Regions from separate parts of the Caproicibacter fermentans genome, predicted to be linked through region 2. Evidence: riboswitches for the same ligand, from Rfam matches in the RefSeq annotation. Region 2 holds a riboswitch; the other holds the start of a gene.

Region 1 (7,417 bases), 1.2 Mb from region 2:
TTTTCCCTTATGGAGCAATTGCGCTCTTTTACCGATGTGCCGATCATTTTTTTGACGGCGAAGGACGAGGCTGCGGATAAATTGGCCGGTCTTGGTCTGGGGGCCGATGATTATATCGTAAAACCTTTTATGGGACAGGAACTGCTGCTGCGTGTTTATGCTGTTTTGCGCCGTTGCTACAAAATGGATAGGAAACTCCTGAAGCTGGACGGATGCACGGTTGATTTCAGCCGCGCCGAAGTTCATAAAGCAGGCAAGGTACTTCCTCTGACGGCAAAAGAACACACCCTGCTGGAAACCCTTGCGCGGAATGAGGGAAAAATTGTTTCCATAGATTCGCTTTGCGAAGCCCTTTGGGGCGACAATCCGTTCGGGTATGAGAACAGCCTGAACGCCCATGTGCGGCGCATTCGGGAAAAAATTGAAACAGATCCGTCAAAACCGGTTTCCCTGATTACAATCAAAGGGCTGGGCTATAAGCTGAACATAAGGAAGTGACGCCATGAAAGCATTCGGAAAATATATCTCAAAACATCTGGCATCCTTTGCCGCTTTTAACCTTGTGTTGGCGCTGCTCAATGTACTGGCCTTTGGTATTACGTTTCAGAGCGTTATTAGAAACGACTACGGAGATACCTCACCGCAAACCATGTTGGAGGAAATTGCCGCTGCCTCGACGGTAGAGGGTGTATCGGACGATGCTCGTCAAAAACTGGAGAGTGCTCATATTTGGGCCATGTTCCTGAACCAGGGCGGGAATCGTATATGGGCCGTTAATATACCCAAAGACATTCCCGGAGATTATACTATTCAGGATGTTGCCCTCTTTTCCAAAGGATATTTAAAGGATTATCCCGTTTTTGTCTGGAACACGGAAGATGGCCTGCTGGTATTGGGCTATCCGAAAGACAGCTATACCAAGCTGACCAGCAACTATTTCTCGATCCATGCGATTCAAACGCTTCCGCTCTATATGACCGGAATGCTGACCGCCGACTTCTTATTTTTGTTTTTAGCCTATTACTTCTCCAGACGGAAAATTATCCGAAGTACGGAACCGATCATTGATGCGATTGAGACGCTTTCCGACGGTAAGCCGGTATCGCTGGCTATCGGCGGTGATTTATCAGAGGTTGCGGGAAGTATCAATAAAGCATCTCGCATTTTGAGCAAACAGAACGAAGCAAGAGCGAACTGGATCAGCGGTGTTTCCCATGATATACGGACGCCGCTGTCCATGATTCTGGGATACGCCGGACGCATTGCAGATAATAAAACCATAAACAGCTCTGTAAAGGATCAGGCTGAAATTGTGAGACAGCAAAGCATTAAAATAAAGGAACTGGTACAGGATTTGAATTTGGTGTCACATCTGGAATATGAAATGCAGCCACTCCATAAGGAACCGGTGCGCTTATCTAAACTTCTGCGATCCTATGCGGTGGAACTGCTGAATGGCGGGCTTTCTGAATCCTATCCGGTGGAGGTTGGGATTAAACCTGCCGCTGAAAATGTCATACTGGAATGTGATTCCCGTTTAATTATGCGTGCAATCAATAATTTGGTGCAAAACAGCTTCCGTCACAATCCGCAAGGCTGTGAAATTTCGCTAACTCTTGATTACTCCGAAGCAGTGATTACTCTTACGGTTGCAGACAACGGTGTGGGGCTTTCAGCTGAAAAGCTGCGGGAGCTTAAAGAAAGTACCCACTACATGGAAAGCACGGACGAGCGGCTAAACCTGCGCCACGGCTTAGGGCTTCTATTGGTTCGGCAGATTGTGGAAGCACACTGTGGCACCATGACCATTGAGAGTGAGCCGGGGCAGGGGTATCAAACGGTGCTCTGCTTTCAGGTACAAGCCAGTCAAGGCTAATGGTTTTCGGATTTCTTTATCAAGTGGTCTTGCTGTTGAACTTACCTCAAATAAAATAGGCATAAATGAAACTGTTAGTTATTCGTTATCAAGGTACAGTTTACAAGAGACTGCACAGGGTAACGGTCTGACGGGTGATGTGTTGCCCATCAGATTTTCCATGTAATGAGTTAATATTTAAAAAGGAGGCAGAGCGATGAAGAAATAAGCCGCTAAAACAACGGTTCACATACACGTTGTTTTAGCGGCTCGAGACCGTCCCGAAAGTGCCAACAACATTTTTGTACGTAGCCTATCTTATTATTTTTTCAAATCATACAGCCAATTTCAATAGAATTGTTGTGGAATGCCGCCTTTACGTTGTGAAATGTTGAGTTACTCGTTTTATTGTATCTAATGGTAAAACATGTCGGTTTCCCCGTCTTGTTCATCTTGAAGCGGTTGTTCAATTTTACTTCTCTTATTCATATGGCCTCCTACATATGGTTGTCATAATAAAAGCATGTAAAAATCTCCGTAAACATAGAAACAGCATATGCAAATGCAAGTCCAACTCCCATACTTATAAACAAATTCTCTCCTGATACTTTCCCCATGACGAGGAATACGAGCATTAATCCAAAACAAATGCCCTGTGTCAAGCGAAAAGATTTACTCTTTGTTTTCAATTCAATAAGTTGGTTGCGTTCATCCAAACCTTCTAACTGATCTTCTCTTGACAAATTGTACGAAAGACTGCGTGCTAACAATACAACCCCGAAAAGCAAGAGGGCCAAAATGAGAATGATACCGCTCACGTCAAATCCAGTCCAAAAGCTGGCGATCAGATTTAACAAGCTTAAGGCCATACAGACTAAGCCGGAGCCAAATTTCTTTTTGTCATAGATTTTCATATTGCTTATCCTCCAATTCTTTATTTTCTTTCAAGCAGCACAGTTCTTCAACAGTTACTCCGAACACTTCCGCGATCCGATAAGCCAGCATAAGAGAAGGGCTGTACTGTTCTTTTTCAATAGAAATGATTGTCCGTGAAGAAACATGAACCAAATCGGCCAACTGCTGTTGCGTCATTTTGGTCGTCATTCGCAATTCTTTGACTTTTGTTTTCATAATCCCCCTCTTTCCCAAAATATGAAGTTGGTTTCATGTTATCATGCTTCTAAATCAATGTCAATTAGAAATAAAAAGCGGGCACATGCCATGGATTGTTAACAATCTACATCTGTTTTTTCCTGTATTTTGTGCAGCCACCCTGCACATCGCCAATTCGAACCGGCCGAGGTGTTGACAATCTTGAGAAGTAGTGATAGCATAAACGTGTTGTACGACTGACGGAAGTGGATTTAACCACAGGGAGTACAGCGTTTTGGAAGCCGACCGTCTGGGCGTAATGCTTGGATTGGTGGGTCTTTTTTTATTTCGTTCTGATTGTCAAATTTAAAATCATGAGCAGAGTAGAATTTTGTGCGTAAATCATTGATTTACAGTGCCTTCTGAACGGGGAGTTGTCAGAGGGACGAAAAGCTTTAACAGGCTTACGGTACAAGGTTCGCATCCCGCTGCTGCATATTGGGGTAATCCCCCCTTTATGTGGCATGGAATTTTGCCACATAAAGGGGGGATTTTCATACCGGAAAACGAATCGGAATACGGGGCTCCGGCTTTTGCTCCGTCGGTTGTCAGCCAGATTGGCAGAAAGGGAAATGACAGTGTCAATAGATAAAACGAAAATAGAAGAACACATACGCGGGCTTTTATTGGCTTTGGGAGAGAACCCGGAACGCGAGGGACTGCTGGAGACTCCCGCCCGTGTGGCTAAGATGTGCGAAGAAAGATTCGAGGGAATCAACTACACAAATGATGAGATCGCCGGGATGTTTCACAAGACCTTCGAAGACGATCTGTATACGCCGGAAAACAACAACGACCTGGTAGTGGTGAGGGATATTGAAATCTTCAGCTGCTGCGAACACCATCTTGCTCTGATGTACAACATGATGGCGACAGTGGCATACATACCCAACGGTAAAGTCCTGGGGTTGAGCAAAATCGTAAGAATCGCGGATATGGTCAGCAAAAGGCTGCAGCTTCAGGAACGGATCGGGTCGGATATTGCGGAGATTATGCAGAAGGCCGCGCAGACAGAGGACGTTGCCGTCATCATCGAGGGTCAGCATGCCTGTATGGCGACCAGAGGGATTAAAAATACGAATGCGCTTACCGTGACGACGGCTTTGCGGGGAAGATTCAACAGCGATCAAAACCTGATGAACAAACTCCTGATACTTTGTAATAAACATGAGACATTCGTTACCGGTTTTAACGGAAGGAGTGTTTCTGATGAAGATGGTAAATGAGCTTCTCAAACATCCGCAGTATATCAGGGATATGGAACTGAATGTCGAAGCGGAAAAAGACAGACTGTTTTGCAGGCATGATTTGCAGCATTCTTTTGACGTGGCGAGAGTGGCCTATATCATGTGCCTGGAGAGGAAATTTCCAATTTCAAGAGAGATTATATACGCGGCCGCGCTTCTTCATGATATCGCAAAATGGAAGCAATACAGGGATGGATCGGACCATGCACTGGAAGGCGCTGTTCTGGCAAAGGAAATTCTGGAGGATATCGGCGTTAGCGGTAAAGACACCGAAGAAATAACGGACGCCATAAAAACTCATCGCAGAAAAGATACCCGGAAATCTCTTTTGGGTACCGTGCTCTATGAAAGCGATAAGGCTTGCAGACCCTGCATTTTTTGCAAAAGCATAGACGTATGCAATCGGTTTACGGACGGAAAAAATCCTGAGTTAACGTATTGAAATCTGCTTTGAAAAGGAGAATCTTGATTATGACAGATCAGTTAAATATTGCAGACAGGATTTGGAAATGGGGAAATCGGACCTATATCATGGGCATATTGAACGTAACGCCGGATTCGTTTTCGGACGGCGGAAATTATTTTGATATGGACTCCGCCTTGAAGCATGCCGCGCAAATGGAGGAAGAAGGCGCAGATATCATTGACGTGGGGGGAGAATCCACAAGGCCGGGGGTCACCGTTCCGGTGTCGGCCGAGGAAGAGATTCGTAGAGTCATTCCCGTCATCAAGAGGCTTTCCAAAGAGAGCGCTCTGCCGATCTCCGTCGATACCTATAAGGCCAAGACAGCAGCACTTGCGGTTGAAGCCGGCGCTCATATGATTAATGACATATGGGGCCTCAAAAAAGATCCAGAGATGGCCGATGTTGCGGCTTCATGTAAAGTACCGGTCTGTATCATGCATAACAGAACCAACACGGGCTACGACAACCTGATGGAAGACATTCTGTCCGAATTGGGGGAAAGCATTGAGCTTGCCGTCAAGGCAGGAGTAAAGGATGAAAATATCATTCTGGACCCGGGAATCGGATTCGGAAAGACATGGGAGCAGAATTTAACGGTCATGCGGAATCTTAATCTGCTGAAAGAACTGGGATACCCCATCCTTCTTGCCGCGTCAAGGAAAAGCTTCATCGGCAAAACCCTTGGGTTGGAGGTAAATGACAGGTTGGAAGGTACATTGGCCGTTACGTCAGTCGGCATACTGAAAGGGGCAGATATCGTTAGAGTACATGATGTGCTGCAAAACGTAAGGGTCGCGGCAATGACGGACAGTATGGTGAGGTGATTGCGAATGGACAGGATCATCATCGAGGATTTGCAGGTGTACGCTTATCACGGGGTTGCACAGGAAGAAAGAACAATCGGACAGATGTTTTTCGTCTCCCTTCGGATCGGGTCGAATCTGGAAAGAGCGGCGGCAAGCGACGACGTGAACGACACGCTCAACTACGCCGACCTGTGCAATGATGTACAAACCGTAATGCAGTCTGGTAAATGCAATCTGATTGAGGCCGCAGCCATGAACATCATCCAGCATCTGTTTCGAAAATATTCGGACATTGCGGAAATAAGCATCACGCTGAAAAAGCCATGGGCCCCAATGGGACATCATCTAAAATATGCGGCGGTTGAGTTGGAACGGAAACGGGGTGACAAAGATGAGTGGTAGTCTCGTTACCGCGTATATCGGGTTGGGTTCAAACCTTGGCGACAGAGAGGCGCATCTCAACCGGGCGGTCGAGATGCTCGAAAATACCTCCGGAGTCAGAGTTATCAAGGTCTCCGCATATTTCAATACTGCTCCCGTGGGCTATACGGAACAGCCGGATTTCCTGAATGCGGTCGCGGAGATCGAAACGTCACTTACCGCGTATGAGCTGTTAGGCATCTGCTGCGGCATAGAGAAAACATTAAAAAGGGAACGAATCGTTCATTGGGGACCGCGCACCATCGATTTGGATATCCTGCTATTTGGGAATCTGGTTTTGAACGATGCGTCGTTAACCATTCCGCATCCGAGAATGCTGGAACGGGAATTTGTGCTGAAGCCTTTGAATGAAATAGCTCCGGAAAGGATACATCCCGTATGCAGCAAGAGCATTCGGGAACTGTATCATGAATTTTTACTGACAGTACAATCCGGGCCTGTCTCATTAAAACAGATGCATCTGATCGTAGCAGCTGACCAAAATTGGGCAATCGGGAAAAAAAATGAACTGCTCATCAAGATCCCGGAGGATCAGGCCTTTTTCCGCGAAAAGACTATAGGAAAGGTAGTCGTCATGGGAAGAAAGACACTGGACAGTTTACCGGGAGGAATGCCTTTGAAGAGCAGAACCAATATTGTGCTGACAAAAAACAAAAACTTTCAGGTGGAGAACGCGATAGCGGTTCATTCCCTGAAAGAGCTGATGGAAGAACTTAAAAATTACGGCGGCAGAAATATGTATGTTATCGGAGGAGGAAGTATCTACCAGCTCCTGCTGCCCTATTGCGATACGGCTTATGTCACAAAAATATTTCATTCCTATGACGCCGATACGTATTTTACGAATCTGGATCAATTGAATGAATGGAAAATGGTTTCCCGCAGCGCAGAAAAAACACAATCAGGCTTAAACTATGTGTTTATGAAATATAAAAAGCAGGGTGGTAATAGGCTATGACCTACGAGGAAGCTTTAGAATTTATCTGTAATACACAAAAATTCGGAATGAAACCCGGGCTCCATACGATATCGGAATTGCTGGAGCGCATGGATAACCCGCAAAAGAAGCTTCGGTATATCCATATAGCCGGTACAAACGGAAAAGGCTCGACGGCAGCGTTTATCAGCAGTATCCTGATGGAATCCGGCTATAAGACCGGTATCTTTACTTCTCCGCATATTCAAAGGGTGACAGAGCGGATCAAAGTAAACAACGCTGAGATAGAACAATCCCGGTTTGCAGGATTGACCGAATTGATTCAAAGCAAGATTAAAATCATGCTGGAACACGGCGGGTGTCATCCCACGGAATTCGAAATTCTTACCGCAATGGCATTTCAATATTTTTACGAACAGGGCTGTAATGTTGTTGTCCTTGAGGTGGGGCTTGGTGGAAGGCTTGATTCGACCAATGTGATCGACACGCCGGACCTGGGCGTAATAACAGCGG
Region 2 (7,417 bases):
GGAGGCGCTTTAAAGTCGACGGATCCTACCACAACGCGGGCTTCCCTGCGGACAAGAAGCCAAAAGCCGGCACGTTAAGTGTCTCCTTTCTTTCCTGATATTTCCCCGTCATTATAGCACACAGGAAACAAAATAGATAGCCCCCGGCCGCCGTGTGGAGTTGGCCGTTCCGCATACAGACTCATAAACTGAGCAGCGGGATCGCTCTTCATTTCCGTTATGCGATCAGATCGCTGCTCCCCCCCACGCCTTTCAGAACCATATTTTAACCGTCTATTACTATATGTGGGTGAAAGGCACGACAAAGCAGTTAGAATGAGGAACAATGGGTCTTACGTACACCCTCCAAGGACGATCGGCTCTGTGTCTTAGCGTCTGGCTCATTGATTAGGGATTCTTGTCTACACCTAGGACAGTATAGGGGGAAGTTTTCGAGTATTGTATCGCTATTTTTCTGCTCTAATAATTACTGTTCCACAATTTTGATACAAAGCCTTAGCAGTTCTAAAACCGGCATTTTTCATAAGTTCAAATTGATGTTCCAATGTCAGTGGAATATCAATATGTATCAACATATCTTCGGGTATATTATTTTGCTTGCGCCTATATTCATATCCCTCAAGACAAAGCGCTTCCTCTTCATCGCAACAGGCAATGTAGTCACATTCTATATAATATCCACCAGCTTTTATCGTCTGATAAAGCTTACTATAAATCAGTTGTTTTTTTTCATATTTAAAATGATGAAGTGTCTCAAAAGACATAGCAGCGTCAAACTTGTTTTCCTCAAACGCGTATTCAAAATAGTCCGCATTGATTATTTGAATGTTTTTATCACCATAGCTTTTTCTCAATTTATCAAGCATAGATTCAGACAAATCGATGCCTGTAACCTTGACTTCGGGAAATCTCTTGTAGATTGATTCAAGCTCTAAACCCGTGCCGCAACCAATATCAAATAATGTTTTCAAACCATCATCAAAGAAATCTGCGATATGAGCGTATTCCTCGCCCCAATTTTTTAAATGAACATTATTATATTCACTAATCCTATTCGCGAAAAAATCCGCCATTCCTTCCACGGGAGCATTCTTTACCCCATCAAGCCAATCCTTTAATTCTTCTAGATATTTTTCTGTTTCTTCCTGAGTTCGGATTTTACTTTTCAGCATAACAATTTTTCATCCTTTCATAAAATCCACTTAATAACGATTGAATATCAGTTTCATTTATTCTCATTTTATTTGCGGCAAGCTCGGTAGCAAGACCACTTGACAAAAGCCAAATATCAATAAAAATTTTTTCAGCAGTAGGTTTATCAATCCTAAAGTCAGACGTTATTGATGATATCGCTTTTTGATTCCATTCAGCATTTACTATCTCGTCAAGACTTATTCCCTCTAATGTGTTTGATAAAAACATAGCTGTATATAGGTTCTTTTCATATAAAGCAAACAAAACGTGCGCTTTAGCCTTACTAATCACATAATTGTTTCTGTCAATACGTCTTTTCACAAATAGATCATATTCTTTATCAATCATCCGTGTAACTGCAACTTTTAGCTCGTCCATTCCTGTAAAAGAAAGATAAATCGGTTGTGTGGAACACTGCAATTTTTCAGCAAGATTTCTTGCATTTACAGCGTTCAATCCGCATTCACGTACAATCTCTAATGAGGCCTGTAATATTGCTTCTTTTGAGATTTGCTTTTTAGCAGGCATTTATTCAAGCACCTCCAGTCGTAACAATAACTAATGTTATTGATAACATTAGTTATTGTACAAATAATTATACAATTTGTCAAGGGTCATAGTTTTTTGTGGATCTCCCCGTTTTCCTCGATGTTTTCGCAAACAAAGAGGGCCCAGGTAGCAGAAATTTTTAAAGGCTCACGGCAACGAGTCTAATAAAATTCTTATGTCTTGAAGTTGACAATACTAATGGGCAGTGGTAATATAAATGTGCTGTATGACTGACGGAGGTGGATTTAACCACAGGGAGTACAGCGTTTTGGAAGCCGACCGTCTGGGCATGATGCTTGGATTGGTGGGTCTTTTTTATTTTCTGAATGCAGTTCATATCATTCAGAGAACATTTGAATCATGAGCAGAGTAGAACGTTGTGCGTAAATCATTGATTTACAGTGCCTTCTGAACGGGGAGTTGTCAGAGGGACGAAAAGCCTTTCAGGGCTTGCGGTACAAGGTTCGCATCCCGCTGCTGCATAAGGAGAAGCGGTGTCATGATTGTGCCTCTTGTTGTGTAGCTGTGCTGCATGACAGGAGGTGTATTTAATGGTCACAACTTAGAAAATCAATTTAACCGTAAACTTTCTATGTCACGATTATGAAAGGAGAAGTTAAATTGAAAGATTCAACTTTATATGTGCGCCGCATCACAATCTCTGCGGTATTTCTCAGTATTTCACTTGTTTTAAAAACAACATTTTCTTTCTACATACCGATGTTTGGACAAAATGGAATGAGCGTTGGCATTTCCGGGATTTTCTCCATCATGCCATCCCTGTTGTTCGGGCCTGTGTATGGAGCTGTTGTGTCCGGCCTTTCTGATTTTTTGGGTTACCTTTTAAAACCCGTGGGAACCTATATCCCTCTTATGACGCTGGTCGTAGCTGCCGGTGGATTTATCCGGGGCGCATTATGGTCTGCTCTTCGCAACAAAGACAGCAGGAAAATGAGAATTGCAGTTGCAATTTTTTCCGCGCTCATGTTATTTGCAGGGATTTGTAATATTGCGTTTCTCGCTGCCGATGGCGTTGATAGTGAATTCTACAATCATGTACAAAAAGAAAACATCAATACGGACAACATGCACCTTATCAGCAAAATGTTGATTGAAAGAACCCTTGGTGCAAAAGATCCGTCGGGAAACCTGACAACCTATATCTCTTGGGTCACAACCGCAATGATTGGATACGCAGCTCTCGGCATCCTGTTGTTAGCCTCTGATCTTTTCCTATCGAAAAAGCTTGTTCATGACACAAGCAGGGGGCGGATCCCCCAGCTTCTTATCGCTATGATCGGTTCCGGCCTGATTGTTACCACTCTCAATACCATCGTCCTGTGCGAAACAATCTTTACCGCATGGAAGGTACTGCCGTTTGCAGTCATATGGATTCCCAGAGTGATTGAAGAAATCCTTGGGAATACAGTCAAGGCATATTTTGTAGCCTTACTGCTGGGTATTTGCAGAAAACAGAAAACCGTGCAAGAGATAATGGACGGGCCATCCGTTAAGCTAGAAAGGGACCCAAAGGATTCGTAGGATTGGAGTAACAACCATGAAGCACTATACGGTTTTAAACGAAAATACACATCTGTTTCCGGTGGTGATTGATTTACCACACAGCAGCACCTTTGTCCCCGAAGACATTCGCAGCAGCCTACTTGATGGTGCCTGTCTGTCAAACACAGATTGGTTTTTGCCGGAGCTATACGACTTTCTTCCTGCAATGGGATGCACAACAATAATCAACCACCTAAGCCGCTATGTAGTTGACATGAACCGACCGGCCAATAGTGCAAGACATGGGGATTACCGCAAAACCGTGGTCTATCAGGAAAATACTCAAGGTAGCCCTTTGTATTCTTCACCGCTGGATGAGAATGAAATTAACCGCCGGGTAAGCCTGTATTATAATCCTTACCATCAGGCGCTTGAAAAGCTGTTGCGTGAAAAATTAAAAGTGTATCCATCGGTTCTCCTTTTGGACCTGCACAGCTTCTTCCTTGATTTTGGCGACGGCGGCAGTCAGGATATTTATTTATCCAACCGACGCGGCGTTACGTCCTCTGAACAGACATTGCATCGACTGCATGAAAATCTTGCAGCACAAGGCTACAGTGTTATAGAGAATGCAAACTTGGGAGGACACATTATTAACCATTACCGTGAGCTTTTTGGTGAGCGGATTGAGGGCATAATGATGGAGCTTCGTTATACCAAATATATTGACAACCGCTACTTTGGCGAGGAGGAACTAACGGACAGAAACGAAATGCTTTTTCAGTCGGCAAAGCAGAGGCTAAAGGAAGCGTTTATGCGGCTGCCTTGTTTTTGGGAGTAAATAAAAGCAGGCGCAATCGCAGCGCATAGCTGACGTTGCATGGCCAACAATGGAAGTGATTTCTACGTAAACCGATATCATCAATAAAAAGCACACAAGGAGGAATTATCCGATGGAACAAAAAGATTACTGGAACAATGTTTCAGAGACGAAGCAGTTTACAACGCCTTTTCAGGCCGGCGAGTTCTCCAATTATCTCAATCTCAATGCCGTCATTCTTGATGTCGGGTGCGGCTATGGCCGTACACTGGACGAATTGCACCATTTTGGTTACAGGCATCTGATCGGCATGGATTTTTCGCAGGGAATGATCGAACGGGGAAAACAGCAGGCTCCTTATCTTGACCTCCGTTTGAAAAAAGATGCAGGGATTGATTTGCCGGATCATAGTATAGACGCAGTGATACTCTTTGCCGTCCTGACTTGTATCAGAAGCAATGAAGAACAGCAGGCTCTGATTTCCGAAATAAATCGTGTATTAAAACCTGCCGGAATTCTCTACATCAACGATTTCCTGATCAATTCTGATGAAAGGAATCAAGCCCGCTATCAAAAATTTGAAGCAAAATATGGCATCTATGGAGTCTTTGAATTACCGGAAGGTGCTGTCCTCCGCCATCACTCAGAAAAATGGCTGAAGGAGCTTCTGGCTGATTTCAGCACATTGAAATATGAACGCCTGACATTTACGACTATGAACGGGCATAAATCGAATGGATTTTATTTCATAGGAAGGAAACTTTCCTGATTCTATCGGTTCATGCCTAAGTTAAACACCCGATACAATCTTTTATCCGGAAATTCAGCCTGCACGCATTCCGCTGCTGTGCCGCCTCCGTTTATCGCGATCCGGGGTGTGTTTTTTCCGCCATCCAGCATGTTGCTGCTGATTCCAAGGCTTTCAGCAGCTTTAGTTACAGCTGCCGAACTTATTCGAATCGCGCGCTTTTTGAATTCCATCATATTTTTTCGCGTTTCTGCCATCGTGATAGCTCCTTTTTTCTGTTACGTTTTTCTTGTCACACAGACCCCTCTATTGGGTTTATAAGAAAGCAAAAAGCCGTTGCATCTTTGCTGCGATGCAACGGCTCAATCTTGTGATAAGTCGGTCGGATTATATTGTGTGGTGAAATTAAACACTAACTAATCTCTGTACAAAAGCACTTTTCACAAGCTCAATTCAGTTCTGCGCCTAGCACGCCGTCAGTTAAACTCAGAAGGGTTCGGGTATTTATGAGGGCTGGTGGAATAACCATTTTGATACTTTACGGTCATGTACAGGGTTTCCTTGCCGCTTTCAAGCTTGACATAGCAAACGCCATTATCGAACTTATCGGTGATGGCAACTTTTTGATCGAGCCAGTAAACCCAAACGGAGCCGTCATCCTCATATTCCACATCCGGGGCCGTCAACTGTTCCGTAAGTTCTTCTTCCGACGCAGGTATTTCAGTTCCGTCAGGTGAGAATGCAACCCCGCCTCCAGCTTGATGCTTCACATTTCCTTCGCCGTCCGTGTAGTCCATGCTGTAATTTCCATTTCCATCGAACTGAAGAGTTGCCTCCGTTTGATCGCCGTGAATCCAAAGCTGGATAGTGCGCTGAATTCCGCCTACATCCGCGGCGTATGCAGCTGTGGCGCTGCCCACAATCATCACACAGACGGCAACAAAAGAAATCATTGTTTTGAATTTATGCTGTTTCTTTGTTCTTTCCATTTTTTCTACCTCCAAAGAAAAATCGTCAGAGGCATGAATTGCAGAAAACGCCTGTTTGTATTTTTCCTTATTCGTCATCTTCCCATACCTCCTTTAATGTGTTGCGGAGCGACATTCTTCCGCGCGATAACCTTACCTTTACATTGCTTGGCGTCACCCTCAAGATATCCGCGATTTCATTCACTGAATAATCCTCATAGTAAAACAGATGAATGACGATGCGATACTTTTCCGGAAGTTTCATCACTGCTTCAAATAATTCGGAGGACTCCTCCGACTCAAACGTCAATGTTTCTATGTAATCCTCCAATGGCAGTGAATTCCGCCTGAAAAAAGTATTGTTCTTATTCTTTGCCTTGTTAATTGCCACCCGGATAAGCCAAGCGCGGATATGCTGTTCTGATTCAAAACCTTTTTTGTGTGATAAATACTGGATAAAGGTATCCTGAACAACATCCTCAGCATCCTGCGCGTTTTTGCACATGTTAAACGCCGCAGCATAAAGGTTGCTTTGGTATTTTTCAACCAGTATCTCTACGGATGGTTTCATAAGCATGCTCCTTGATCTGTTTGAAAAGCCTTTCACCAATAATACAAATGAGAATAGTGAAAGGTTACAAGATCTCCTCAAATCTTAAAAAAATTTCGATAATAGTAAAAATTACTGATTCTCCGGATAAGTTCAGTTCTTTATTTGATTTTCACGCAGAAAACTTAAGAATGATTTATTGACATCCACTTATTACTGTATTATGCTAAAGTATAAGCGAATAAGTATCAAGTTGCAATGTATCCGCGCGCAGGTTTTGCCCGAGGATACAGGGCCGGTAGTTTTACCTGACCGCAAGGTGTTTCCGAGCGGAAAGACGCACATTCGGTATTGAGTACTCTGTTTTGCCGTAATGCTCCCTTTCCGCCTTTCGTACGGAAAGGGAGCATTAATTTTTGAAGGAGGTTTTAAAGTGGACAAAAAGATAGGCATCGTGGGCATTGTGATCGAAAATTCATCCTGTGTGGAACGTGTAAATGCCGTTCTGCACGAATATGCCGGGCTTATTGTAGGCAGGATGGGGCTTCCCTATCGAGAGCGGGGCGTTTCCGTCATATCATTAATAGTGGACGGAAGCAATGACGAAATCAGCGCGCTAACCGGAAAGCTCGGCAGGATTACCGGGGCTACGGTCAAATCGATGATCACCAAAAGTAGCCAACAGTTATAGAAAGGGGTATATGCATGAATTTTCTTGAAAAGTACCAAAAAGAGTTTGCGCAGTATGACAAGCTTGATCATGATTTCATTGACGAGAATAAAATCTGGGCGCAGTTGAACAAGTGGAAAAACCCTTCGAAAGCAGACGTGCGAATCGTTTTGAAGAAAGCGGAGCAATGTATCCGGCTTGAGCCGGAGGAGACTGCAATCCTTCTGCAAAACAAAGACGAGAGTATGCTGCACGAGATGTATGAATTGGCCCATCAGCTGAAGGAAGATGTATACGGCGACCGAATTGTGTTTTTCGCACCGCTTTATATCAGCGACGAATGTGCAAATAACTGCGCATATTGCGGCTTCCGCAGCAGCAATACCGCGATGCGCCGAAAAACTCTGACGATGGA

The links. A riboswitch is a leader RNA that binds a small molecule or an ion and turns the genes downstream of it on or off. The one in region 2 is predicted to bind tetrahydrofolate.
Region 1: linked by a shared signal. The riboswitch ahead of folE (GTP cyclohydrolase I FolE) and the one ahead of HCR03_RS05340 (ECF transporter S component) in region 2 are both predicted to bind tetrahydrofolate.

The regions. Positions count from the first base shown of each region.
Region 1 is NZ_CP060286.1:3,785,331-3,792,747, reverse strand. It holds gene HCR03_RS18810 (response regulator transcription factor) at 1-498, shown strand, start outside; gene HCR03_RS18805 (sensor histidine kinase) at 503-1,876, shown strand; gene HCR03_RS18800 (hypothetical protein) at 2,353-2,769, opposite strand; gene HCR03_RS18795 (helix-turn-helix transcriptional regulator) at 2,756-2,986, opposite strand; ZMP/ZTP riboswitch at 3,191-3,270, shown strand; THF riboswitch at 3,325-3,440, shown strand; partial or broken gene folE (GTP cyclohydrolase I FolE) at 3,586-4,173, shown strand; gene HCR03_RS18785 (HD domain-containing protein) at 4,217-4,696, shown strand; gene folP (dihydropteroate synthase) at 4,726-5,544, shown strand; gene folB (dihydroneopterin aldolase) at 5,551-5,928, shown strand; gene folK (2-amino-4-hydroxy-6-hydroxymethyldihydropteridine diphosphokinase) at 5,918-6,925, shown strand; gene HCR03_RS18760 (bifunctional folylpolyglutamate synthase/dihydrofolate synthase) at 6,922-7,417, shown strand, end outside.
Region 2 is NZ_CP060286.1:1,072,748-1,080,164, forward strand. It holds partial or broken gene HCR03_RS05320 (GNAT family N-acetyltransferase) at 1-56, opposite strand, end outside; partial or broken gene HCR03_RS20270 (cysteine-rich KTR domain-containing protein) at 311-445, opposite strand; gene HCR03_RS05330 (class I SAM-dependent methyltransferase) at 447-1,172, opposite strand; gene HCR03_RS05335 (TetR/AcrR family transcriptional regulator) at 1,159-1,722, opposite strand; ZMP/ZTP riboswitch at 1,960-2,039, shown strand; THF riboswitch at 2,107-2,222, shown strand; gene HCR03_RS05340 (ECF transporter S component) at 2,365-3,285, shown strand; gene HCR03_RS05345 (N-formylglutamate amidohydrolase) at 3,302-4,087, shown strand; gene HCR03_RS05350 (class I SAM-dependent methyltransferase) at 4,200-4,835, shown strand; gene HCR03_RS05355 (hypothetical protein) at 4,838-5,071, opposite strand; gene HCR03_RS05360 (hypothetical protein) at 5,291-5,881, opposite strand; gene HCR03_RS05365 (RNA polymerase sigma factor) at 5,871-6,353, opposite strand; gene HCR03_RS05370 (TM1266 family iron-only hydrogenase system putative regulator) at 6,766-7,023, shown strand; partial or broken gene hydG ([FeFe] hydrogenase H-cluster radical SAM maturase HydG) at 7,038-7,417, shown strand, end outside.